One region of the Paenibacillus sp. HWE-109 genome, then DNA from elsewhere that is predicted to be linked to it. Evidence: a T-box and tRNA genes for the amino acid it is inferred to sense, from the RefSeq annotation. Region 1 holds a T-box; the other holds one or more tRNA genes.
What was found. The T-box of region 1 lies ahead of trpS (tryptophan--tRNA ligase). A T-box ahead of a tRNA ligase gene usually reads a tRNA of that ligase, here a tRNA-Trp.
Positions count from the first base shown of each region.

Region 2: it encodes a tRNA-Trp, which carries the amino acid that the T-box ahead of trpS (tryptophan--tRNA ligase) is inferred to sense. The anticodon was not compared.

Region 1 covers NZ_CP091881.1:97,889-103,828, forward strand. Annotated here, with positions in the region: gene ilvD (dihydroxy-acid dehydratase) at 1-712, shown strand, start outside; gene LOZ80_RS00470 (permease) at 1,410-2,675, opposite strand; T-box leader at 2,834-3,102, shown strand; gene trpS (tryptophan--tRNA ligase) at 3,148-4,128, shown strand; gene LOZ80_RS00480 (DUF5325 family protein) at 4,199-4,381, opposite strand; gene LOZ80_RS00485 (alpha/beta-type small acid-soluble spore protein) at 4,535-4,768, shown strand; gene LOZ80_RS00490 (NAD(P)/FAD-dependent oxidoreductase) at 4,907-5,940, shown strand, end outside.
Region 2 covers NZ_CP091881.1:8,924,062-8,930,001, forward strand. Annotated here, with positions in the region: rRNA gene LOZ80_RS38320 (23S ribosomal RNA) at 1-509, shown strand, start outside; tRNA gene LOZ80_RS38325 (tRNA-Asn) at 585-660, shown strand; tRNA gene LOZ80_RS38330 (tRNA-Ser) at 664-755, shown strand; tRNA gene LOZ80_RS38335 (tRNA-Glu) at 771-845, shown strand; tRNA gene LOZ80_RS38340 (tRNA-Val) at 860-932, shown strand; tRNA gene LOZ80_RS38345 (tRNA-Met) at 993-1,069, shown strand; tRNA gene LOZ80_RS38350 (tRNA-Asp) at 1,105-1,181, shown strand; tRNA gene LOZ80_RS38355 (tRNA-Phe) at 1,204-1,279, shown strand; tRNA gene LOZ80_RS38360 (tRNA-Thr) at 1,296-1,371, shown strand; tRNA gene LOZ80_RS38365 (tRNA-Tyr) at 1,397-1,478, shown strand; tRNA gene LOZ80_RS38370 (tRNA-Trp) at 1,491-1,564, shown strand; tRNA gene LOZ80_RS38375 (tRNA-His) at 1,589-1,661, shown strand; tRNA gene LOZ80_RS38380 (tRNA-Gln) at 1,686-1,757, shown strand; tRNA gene LOZ80_RS38385 (tRNA-Gly) at 1,766-1,840, shown strand; tRNA gene LOZ80_RS38390 (tRNA-Cys) at 1,851-1,924, shown strand; tRNA gene LOZ80_RS38395 (tRNA-Leu) at 1,938-2,026, shown strand; tRNA gene LOZ80_RS38400 (tRNA-Leu) at 2,046-2,124, shown strand; gene LOZ80_RS38405 (sensor histidine kinase) at 2,257-4,053, shown strand; gene LOZ80_RS38410 (response regulator) at 4,028-5,644, shown strand; gene LOZ80_RS38415 (ABC transporter permease) at 5,839-5,940, shown strand, end outside.

The DNA.
Region 1 (5,940 bases):
TGTGAGCGCGGTTATCAATGAATTATTGAAGAAACCAGGCGCTTTCAACGGTGATTGCTTGTCCGTAACGGCGCAAACACTGCGTGAGAATGTCGCTGGATGCGAAATTCAGAATACGGACGTTATCCGTCCTTTGACGAACCCGCATAGCGAGCGCGGTGGTTTGGCTGTTCTTTTCGGCAACCTGGCTCCAGAAGGCAGTATCGTTAAAGTTGGCGCCGTGGATAAATCCGTTGGCGGACGTCACGTAGGTCCTGCGATCTGCTTCAACTCCCAAGACGAAGCGTTGTACGGAATTGCGAACGGTAAAGTCAAAGAAGGCCACGTTGTCGTTATCCGCTACGAAGGCCCTAAGGGTGGACCTGGTATGCCGGAAATGTTGGCTCCAACGTCCCAAATCGTCGGTATGGGTCTAGGCGCGAAAGTCGCTTTGATCACAGACGGACGTTTCTCCGGCGCATCCCGCGGTATCTCCATCGGGCATATGTCACCGGAAGCGGCTGAGGGTGGACCTCTGGCTTTCGTACAAGATGGCGACATCATTGATGTGGACATGGATGGACGCAAAATCGAGCTGCAAATCAGCGATGAAGAGTTTGCGAAGCGTCGTGAAGGTTGGAAAGATTTCGAACCGAAGATCCAAACCGGATATTTGGCGCGTTACACTAAAATGGTAACGAATGCTAGCGCAGGCGCTATCTTGAAAATTTAATCATTGGATCGAAAAAAAGGAGTCTCGCGATGGTTGCGAGCTCCTTTTTTTAGGTTTGAGGGGGCAAGGCTCGCCTCTTGCTTGGTGAGGATGGAGGGAGCCTCGATCCCCGACCTCTCGGACTGCCCCAACTGCCTCATCTAGCTGACGTCCCAATCTTCCCTAACTGTCTCAACTAGCTGCGCTCCCGGACTGCCCCAACTGCCTCAACTAACTGATGTCCTAAACTGCCCCGACTGCCTCAACTAGCTGACGTACTAAACTGCCCCGACTGCCTCAACTAGCTGACGTCTTAAACTGCCCCAACTGCCTCAACAAACTGACGTACTAAACTGCCCGGACTGCCTCAACTAGCTGACGTCCCAATCTCCCCTAACTGCCTCAACTAGCTGCCCTCCCGGACTGCCCCAACTGCCTCAACAAACTGACGTCCAAAACTGCCCCAACTGCCTCAACTAACATTGACCCATGAAAGGGAACTATGTTCCCTTATTTCTAGTATAATTAGGCATTTGGCTAGTCAGGCGGAACTAGGGTACGCTAATTTGTCTAAATTGATGGATTTTCCACCTGTAGAGGTGAAATAAGGGATCCTACTTCCCTTTCAACTGCAAATATCGTCTTTTGAGACAAATAGAGGATTGTAGTTCCTTTTCGCAGGAGGTTACGGTATTTTAGTTGATTGGCTTTTGCCTGATTAGGTCAAAGAGAAATGCATGAATAGCAAGGATCCCGTCAAGACGGTAACGGCAACGAGTATGGATAGGGTGAGAACGAAACGCGCTTTAAAGATGGATAACAGCATCAAGGTGCTTTTAACGTCAATCATGGGGCCGAAGACCAGGAAGGCGAGCAGGGAGCCTGGAGAGAATGTCTTGGCAAAGGAGACAGCCACGAAGGCGTCAGTCGTGGAGCAGAGTGAAAGCATGTAGGCGAAGCCCATCATGAAGACGTGAGAGATGAAAGCTCCTTGGCCGATGCTCGATAGGCTGTCCTGCGCTACGAAGGTCTGAATCAAAGCGGTTAGGAACGCGCCGAGCATCAAGTATTTGCTCATTTCGAGCAATTCCGTCGTACCGTGGCTGAGCATTGTCATGGCTCGACCGCCGTGCGCGTGTGCGTGACCGTGATGGTCGTGATGGTCGCGGACCTGGTTGTGGTGTTGAAGTTTGTCATGGTCAAGGTGATGGCCGTGATGCAGATGTTGGCGATCGTGGTCATGGTCAAGGTGATGGCCGTGATGCAGATGTTGGCGATCATGGTCATGGTCATGGTGATGGCCGTGATGCTGATGTTGGCGATCGTGGCCGTGGTCAAGGTGGTGGCCATGATGCAGATGTTGGTGATCGTGGTCGTGGCCATGATGCAAATGATCCCGGTCATGGTCACGGTGGCCATCATCACGCTTATGCACATGCGTGTGCCCATGAGCATCACCAACATTCGATTGGATTTGGATAGGGTGGCGAAGCGGATTGCTCCTCAGGAAGCGTGTCAGGAAGAGTCCAACGACCAGTGCGACGCCAAAGGTAAGTCCCATGCGCGAGTAAGCCATAGCTGGATCACCGCGGAAGGCCATGAATGTCGAGGCAAAGACGATCGGATTGAGGATCGGCCCGACCAAGATGAAGATGACGGCGATGTAGACGGGCATTCCTTTTTGCATCAGACGACGCACGAACGGAATCATACCGCATTCGCAAAGTGGGAACATGATCCCTAGCACACAGGCAAATAGGATGCCTCCGATGGGATGTCTGGGGGTCATTTTGCGGATGAAGCCTTCCGGGATGAAGTTTTCGACGACGGTGGATAACAAGACACCCAGAATCATGAACGGTAAAGCATCCAGAAAAATGTCCAGAAACGCTGTGAAAACCTGCTTTCCTTGAAGCATGACCAAGCCCATTGGCGGCAGCTCTCTTGTTGTGATGATTAGGAAGAGCAGCAGTGCGCATATCATCGTGGAGATCGGTAAGCTCCATCGATATAGAGTTGATGACAATTCGTCGACACCCCTTTGTCCATAGATTGTATGATCTATCCTATGTACAGGTTGTGCCAGATAGGACAATGTCCTTGGTTGACATTAGGAAGTCAAGGTGTATAATAATAGAAAATCAATAAGCGATGATAGGAACAAGTAAATTTGTCTCCCGTTTCTCAGAGAGCCGGTGGTTGGTGTGAACCGGTGGAACGCGCAAATCGAATGGATCCTTGAGCTTGAGGCTGAACACAGTATGCAGGTTGCCGGAACCTAGGCCGGTGAACGATCTGCAACTGACTAAGTATGCCAAACGGTAGCTCTCCGTTATCAGAGCCTGAAGGTCTCAGAACGTTGCTATGTTCACAGACAAATTAGGGTGGTACCACGGTCTCTCGTCCCTTGCGGGGAGAGGCCTTTTTGCGTTTTCCAAAATGAGGAGGGTTTTCAGATGAAACGAGTTTTATCCGGCATGCAATCCAGCGGTCAGCTGACGATTGGTAATTATATTGGCGCACTTCGCAATTATGTTAAGCTGCAGCATTTGCACCGCTGCTATTTTATGGTGGTGGATATGCATGCGATTACGGTTCCGCAGGATCCTGCCGCTTTGAAGGAGCAGACGGAATCCGCTGCTGCGCTGTATATTGCAGCAGGGCTTGACCCGAATAAGGCGTCCATTTTCCTGCAATCGCACGTCCATGCGCATGCGGAACTTGGCTGGATTATGACGACTTTAACGAATATGGGTGAGCTGGAGCGCATGACGCAGTTCAAGGATAAGTCCGAAGGCAAAGAATCCGTCGGCGCAGGTTTGTTCACTTATCCTTCTTTGATGGCTGCCGACATTCTTCTGTACAATGCTGACCTGATCCCAGTCGGCGACGATCAAAAGCAGCATCTGGAGCTGACGCGTGATTTGGCGAACCGTTTCAATCATCGTTTTGGTGAAATGTTCGTGATGCCGCAGCCGTATACGCCGGAGATTGGCGCGAGAATCATGTCCTTGGACGACGCGTCCAAGAAGATGAGCAAAAGCAGTCCGAATGCAGGCAGCTTCATTGGAATGCTTGACGAGCCATCTGTCATTCGCAAGAAGCTTAGCCGTGCGGTAACGGATTCCGGGCGCGAGGTGAAATATGATCCTCAGAACAAGCCTGAGGTTAGTAATTTGATCTCGATCTATTCCCACTTTGCAGATATGAGTGTAGCTGAGATTGAGGCTAAGTACGACGGCCAAGGTTATGGCCCTTTCAAAAAGGATTTGGCGGAGCAAGTAGTAGCCGTCCTAGAGCCGATTCAGCAGCGTTATCATGAAATCCGCAAGTCGGGTGAGATTTTTGATATTTTGAAAAAAGGCGCCCGGGAAGCAGCTGAAGTGGCTGATCAAACGCTGCTTGAAGTGAAGAAGCGGATGGGATTTGTCGTTTAGATTAGGCTGCTGAACTTAGAAGTGACGAAAAACCCTCCACTCCGATTATGGGGTGAAGGGTTTTCTGCGTTTAAGGCCGGCTATTTCTTTTGCGAATTTTGGCTTTAACAGCAAAGCCGTATCCGATGAATCCCAAGGAGACGATGCAGCAGAGAAGCACCAGCCAAGGCTGGCGAAGGGCGATAAATAAGCTGATACCGGCGAGCAGAAGCGTGCCGACTACAGCGAACAGAAGCGCGAGAGGTTTGCTCATGTATGTGACCTACTTTCTAGAAGATTGAAACATATCTTCTTATTCTAAACTTTTTTCAGCGCTATGCATATAAGTTCATTTTCTCCACATACTATCTTTGCAAGCTTGCAAATACATCAAAGATCATAGCTGACTGAAAGGAGTCTGATCCTTATGGGTACAGGACAATCTCGCAACAGCAATACGCTGGTAGTTCCACAAGCCAACCAAGCTTTAGATCAATTAAAGTATGAGGTGGCTCAAGAACTGGGCATCCAAATTCCTCAAGACGGTTACTATGGCTATATGGCAACTCGTGACACCGGAGCAATCGGTGGACACATTACTCGCCGGTTGGTACAAATCGCCGAACAAACGCTAGCAGGTCAATCCGGCTTCCGCAGCTAGGCAACCTGATTTCGTTCATAGCTTTTACCGAATATGGTGAAATAAAACCTAGAGGAGCAATCCTCTGGGTTTTTTATGTGTCACAAAACAGGCAGCTCTGTCGTTACATGGGTAAATCGTAATTAAGGAGCTGATTATATGCGTGAACAAACGTGTGTTGTTGTAGGTGGCGGCTATGCTGGCATTCATACGATTAAAGCATTGCTCAAAGGATTTCAAGGGAAACCAACCGGTAGGAAACTCCGTATTCTTTTAATCGATAAAGAATCCTATCACCTTCGTAAAGTACTGTTATTCAAACCGGCTGCTGGAGGCGAAAATATTACGATTCCTTTGGCGGATTTATTTCCGGAAGGGGTTGAATTCATTCAAGGGACGGTAATGAAGGTGGATAGCGAGAGCAAGCAGCTCCATTACACCAGTGCGAAAGGTATCGCGTGTTCGCAGGCTTATGATCAGCTCGTTATTACGGTTGGCAGCATAGTTCGGCAGACAGATCCTGATCTGGGAGGGATTGCGTTGACGAATCTGCAGACAGCGGAACAGATTCGGGCCCAGTGGAGATCGAATTTGCAGAAAGCCATTCATTGTCAGAATAAGAAAGAACGTGAACGCCATCTCAGCGTAGCTGTAGCAGGTGCAGGGATAAGCGGAATAGAGGCTGCTGCCGAATTGGTGTACACGATGAAGCAAGAGGCAAAGGAACAGGGGCTGGACCCGTCGGCGGTGAAAGTGTATCTTTTGAATGCGCAAGAGCGGCTTTTTCAAGAGGGACCTGCTAAGGTAGGGCGGAAGATTGAACACATACTCACGAATGCTGGTGTAATCGTGCGGCACGGCTTCAAAGCGCTGTACGAGAAGGACGGCAGGTTAACTCTCTCGAATGGGGAGCAGCTTGCTGTAGGTCTATCCATTTGGACGCTTGGTTTGCTGCCGAATCCAATTCTGCGCACGCTAGGCTTAGCCACTACCAAGGAGGGGCAATTGATCGTGGATGCATGCTATCGGGTTCAGGGAACAGCCGGCATTTACGCTATTGGCGACTGCGCTCAAATCATCGATCCTGCGACAGGGCAAGCGGATCGGTTGACTTGCAAGGAAGCGACCGCGCAGGCTGCGCGCTTGGCTAAGGTCATTAGCGCTGACATCGAAGGGACGCGAGCGCCTGAGCA
Region 2 (5,940 bases), 250 kb from region 1:
GACTTAGTGATCCGGTGGTACCGAATGGAAGGGCCATCGCTCAACGGATAAAAGCTACCCTGGGGATAACAGGCTTATCTCCCCCAAGAGTCCACATCGACGGGGAGGTTTGGCACCTCGATGTCGGCTCATCGCATCCTGGGGCTGAAGTAGGTCCCAAGGGTTGGGCTGTTCGCCCATTAAAGCGGTACGCGAGCTGGGTTCAGAACGTCGTGAGACAGTTCGGTCCCTATCTGTCGCGGGCGTAGGAAATTTGAGAGGAGCTGTCCTTAGTACGAGAGGACCGGGATGGACGTACCGCTGGTGTACCAGTTGTCTCGCCAGAGGCATAGCTGGGTAGCTATGTACGGAGGGGATAAGCGCTGAAAGCATCTAAGCGCGAAGCCCCCCTCAAGATGAGATTTCCCAGTATGTAAGACCCCTTGTAGACGACGAGGTTGATAGGTTCGAGGTGGAAGTGCGGCAACGTATGCAGCTGACGAATACTAATCGGTCGAGGGCTTAACCAATAAACCTAAATGTTACTTTACGCACGTTTCGTATCTAGTTTTCAAGGAATAAATCCTTGTCATAAGTTTTCCTATTCCCTGATAGCTCAGTTGGTAGAGCACTCGACTGTTAATCGAGTTGTCACAGGTTCGAGTCCTGTTCGGGGAGCCATATGGAGAGGTGTCCGAGCTGGCCGAAGGAGCACGATTGGAAATCGTGTAGGCGTCACAAGCGTCTCGAGGGTTCGAATCCCTCTCTCTCCGCCACTATCTTTCTAGCAAGGCCCGTTGGTCAAGTGGTTAAGACACCTCCCTTTCACGGAGGTAACAGGGGTTCGAGTCCCCTACGGGTCACCATTCATTACTCCCATGGAGGCTTAGCTCAGCTGGGAGAGCATCTGCCTTACAAGCAGAGGGTCGGCGGTTCGATCCCGTCAGCCTCCATCAAGTTTTACTTTTAAAGTGAGACTTGCAAAGCATGGAAACGTGAATTATAATTAACGACGCGGGGTGGAGCAGCCCGGTAGCTCGTCGGGCTCATAACCCGAAGGCCGCAGGTTCAAATCCTGCCCCCGCAACCAATTCATCTTCTGCAAGAAGATATTGTACTTAGCATGGAGCTGTGGTGTAGTGGCCTAACATGCCTGCCTGTCACGCAGGAGACCGCGGGTTCGAATCCCGTCAGCTCCGCCATTTTTCTTCAAAAAGTAAGCAAGGCTTTGTAGCTCAGTCGGTAGAGCAGAGGACTGAAAATCCTCGTGTCGGCGGTTCGATTCCGTCCAAAGCCACCATTTCTTAATTAAATAAGCCGTTGTAGCTCAACTGGTAGAGCAACTGACTTGTAATCAGTAGGTTGGGGGTTCAAGTCCTCTCGACGGCACCACAAAGAATCAAAGGTTTTACATCATGGAGGCTTAGTGAAGTGGCTAAACACGGCAGACTGTAAATCTGCTCTCTCCGAGTTCGGTGGTTCGAATCCATCAGCCTCCATTTACTTTTTCTAGGGGCATAGTTTAAGGGTAGAACAAAGGTCTCCAAAACCTTTGGTGTGGGTTCAATTCCTGCTGCCCCTGCCAAAAAAGTAAAAACTTAATATTGTGGCGGTCGTGGCGAAGGGGTTAACGCACTGGTTTGTGGATCCAGCATTCGCGGGTTCAAGTCCCGTCGTCCGCCCATTATTACCAACATGCAAGATAATGGGGATTAGCCAAGCGGTAAGGCAACGGACTTTGACTCCGTCATGCCAAGGTTCAAATCCTTGATCCCCAGTTTTATATGCGGAAGTGGCTCAGCGGTAGAGCATCGCCTTGCCAAGGCGAGGGTCGCGGGTTCGATCCCCGTCTTCCGCTCCATTATTACTAAGGCGCCATAGCCAAGTGGTAAGGCAGAGCTCTGCAAAAGCTTTACCCCCAGTTCGAATCTGGGTGGCGCCTCCACATTATCTTATTAGCCGGAGTGGCGGAATCGGCAGACGCACAGGACTTAAAATCCTGCGGTAGGTGACTACCGTACCAGTTCAAGTCTGGTCTTCGGCACCATTGATTTACAACTTTATATGCCGGCATGGCGGAATGGCAGACGCGCTCGACTCAAAATCGAGTCCGAAAGGGTGGAGGTTCGAGTCCTCTTGCCGGTATAGAAGAAGAAGCTCATGAAATCAATTGATTTCATGAGCTTTTTTATTTGTCTTGACGGTTGTCCATTACGAAGGTTACCCTATAAGTGATTATTTGGGAGAACATGTCAGCCGCAAAGGATGCGATCGTGATTGAATTGGAGAAAATCTCTTACTTTTAAGTTTGTGGCCGGATTTGTGATTATTATTTCTCCACTTATTATTTTCTTGTACTATAATAACCATTACGCGATTAGCGTTGTAAGGGAGCAAGTCTCAGGAGCCAACAGAAACCTATTGGCGGATTATGTGAAGCAAGTGGATAAGCAGATGAAGGAAATCAATAATTATTTGAATTTGGTCAACGATCGTGAGCCAGACGTGAATCTCTTGAATTTCATGGAATATGGCACGGATGATTATATGCTGACAAAGCAAAAGATTTTCACGCGGTTTCAGGTGGATTTGGGATACTTCCAAGTGATTGACACCATTTTTTTGTATAATATCAAGGATAAAGATATTGTGCTGAATACACGATCTGACTATTACTTGAACGAGAAAGTGATCGCAGATTACATAGAAGCGAATCCCAAAGACGACGAGATGCAGAAGATTGGTTCTTGGCAGCTCATTAAGGTGGGCGATGAGACTGCGTTCCTCAAATTAATCCGCAACAATAATTTAGTGGTTGGATGTTGGATTAAGGCGAACACCGTGGCTGAGCCTTTGAAGTTTTTGGATGTGGAGAACAGCGGCGGCGGGGCTGCACTGATGAGTTTGGATGGCGAGGTGGCATCGGGCACCAAATTGACGGAGCAGCAAATTGCAATGGCAGCCAAAATGCCAGAGCCTCAAGAAAAGCCGTATCAATCTGTAACCGATTACAAGAATGAACTGTCATATTTACTGGTAGCTATTCCAGCAACGATGGTACCAATCAAGTATGTTGTTCTTATTCCGGAAGCCAGTATGCTGAAGAATTTGCCCTTTTTCCGGTTGGCAATCTATATGATTCCACTTGGCGGGCTGCTGATTTTATCCTTTTACTTCATATTTGTTAGAAAAGTATTGCTTACACCGATGAAGAAGCTCATCCGAGGGATGCAGCGGATTACCCGTGGGGATTGGGATGTTCAACTTGAGCCGGACAATACGACGGAGTTTGCTTTTGTAATACGCACGTTCAATAATATGGTCGGAGAAATTTCCAATCTGAAAATTGATATCTATGAGCAACAGCTGCTTACGAAAGAGGCCGAATTTAAACATTTGCAGGTGCAGATTAAACCGCATTTTTACTTGAATACGTTGAATATTATCACAAGCCTCGCGGCAACTAAGCAATACGATGTTATTCAGAAAATGGCCCGTTACTTGGCTGAATACTTCCGGTTTAATATTACAACATCAAGAAGAACGGTGACCGTGGAGGCGGAGATCAAGCATATTCAGAATTACTTGGAAATTCAGAAGCTTCGCTTCCCAGGCAAGCTTACTTATGAGATCAATCTTCCAGATGAGCTAGGTCACTGTTCGATTCTTCCGCTCACGATTCAAACGTTGGTAGAGAATTCAATTATTCATGGTTTCATGAATCGCCGTGAGCTTTTTATGATCAAGATTGAAGTGAGAGAAGTCATGCTTGTGAAAGACGGCGTTGAAGCGAAGACCATTTGGGTGCAAGTGAAGGATAATGGCGTCGGTTTTAAGCCGGAGATCCTCGATAAGCTGCGAATGAATCGCTGGCATGAACATGCGGGTGAAGAAGGACATCTGGGTCTCCAGAATGTGTTATTAAGACTGCAGATGCGCTATGGGGACCGTGCACAATTGGTATTCAGCAATGATGTGGCAGACAAGGGGGCAATTGTCCAAATCGCTATTCCCGCAATCTATGTGGAAGATGAGGCTGAGATGAACGATGACATACCAGATATTGGTCGTTGATGATGAGTTTTATGCCGTACAGGGAGTTACTCAGGGGATTGAGTGGGCTTTCCTCGGAATCGAACAAGTCTATGAGGCGTTAGATGCAGAAGAAGCGAAGATGAGGCTCGTACAGTCTCATATCGATGTTATGATTTGCGATATTGAGATGCCGAACATGAACGGGCTTGAGCTTATTAAATGGGTGAAGGAACATTCCCCATGGACGGAGACCATATTCCTGACAGGGCATGCGGATTTTTCGTATACGCGAACTGCGCTGCAATCGGGATCTTTTGATTATATGTTGAAGCCTTTTGACTATGAGGAATTGAAAGATGTTGTCAGGCGGGCGCTCGAGAAGATTCAGGAGTCTAGGGAAGCGCAAAGCTTTCATGAGATTCAGCAAAGATACTATGCTTTATTTCAAACGCATAAACCATTGCTGGAGGAAAAGTTTTGGCAGGATCTCTTGGCCAGGCGGATTCCGCCATCCCGCTCGTCGTTAGAATCGCTCATTGCTTTGTATGAGCTGAGTTTTGCGCCAGAGAGCCGCGTACTGCCTGTGCTGATCTCTGTGGAGCTGTGGAAGAAGGAGTTGAGCGCACGCGACGAAGACATTATGGAGTATGCGCTTCGCAACGCCGCAGGGGAATTGATCTTAGGCAGTGACGCTGGGGCAGTCCTGCAGGACCGCAGCGGCAATAACCTGGTGCTGTTCTACCTGCCACCGGAACAATCATTCGATCGGGGCGATCTTGCCGAGCGGTGTGAACATTATATTCGTTCCTGCAACGAATATTTCTTTTGTGATTTAAGCTGCTATGTCGGAGAAGCTACAGAGTTTGGCAGTCTATTGGAAATGTACGTGCAGTTATTGGAAGCTGAACGAAGCAATGTTACTGAGTCTAATAGTGTTATCCCTTTTGACGAACAGCGCGAGTCGTCTGGACAGGTGCTAATGATTCCTTGGGTATCAGGAATTTCCGTTTTCTTTGATCTCGGCAGCAGGGAAGATGTCCTGCGTAAGCTGGATGAAATCTTTGCGATGTTGGAGACTGAGCCAAGTCTAACGATCGAAACGTTGGAATCTTCGTATCACGCTTTACTGCACATGATCTTTCAAGTGTTTCATAAACGTGGTCTCACCCTTCAGGATGTCTTCGCGCCACGCGATCTGTCCGATAGTGCCTCGGTGACACGTTCATTATTGCAATTCAAAGTATGGTGTTACCGTGTCATATTAAATGGGATGGATTTCGTTATTAATAATGAAAAAGGCGAGGCTTCGGTCATTCAGAAGATCTCCTCCTATATTGACGATCATTTGCGTGAAGATATTACGCGGGAGCAAATTGCCGAATATGTTCATTTTAACCCGGCGTATTTGTCTCGACTCTTTAAGAAGGAAACGGGCAGCTCGCTAACGGATTATATTTTGGTCAAACGGATGGAAAAATCGAAGGAATTATTGATCTCTTCCCAGCTCAAGATTGGTGATATCGCAGAGATTGTGGGATACGAGAACATCCCTTATTTTACCAAGATGTTCAAGAAATCAACCGGTCGAACGCCCAGAGAGTATCGCAAGGAACAATCTACTTCCACATAAGCAAGGGGCCATTTCAATAGGAAGTGGCTCTTTTTTTTGCACAAAAGGAAGAAATCGGATGCGAAAAGTAACAAAAGTAGCAGAAATGAGGTCACAATCGGTTATAGAGCAGATGTTCATTCACTTCTATAATAAAGACATAAGAGAGAGAAACACACGGCCATACGAACTCAGAGCAGATAGGGGGAAGATCAATGAGCAAAGCAGTAACCGAGCAATTATCTGCGAAGATCAGCGATCCCGCGCAAGTCAGACCAAAGAAAGTCAGCTATTTTTCTCAGAAGAAAGCCTTATAT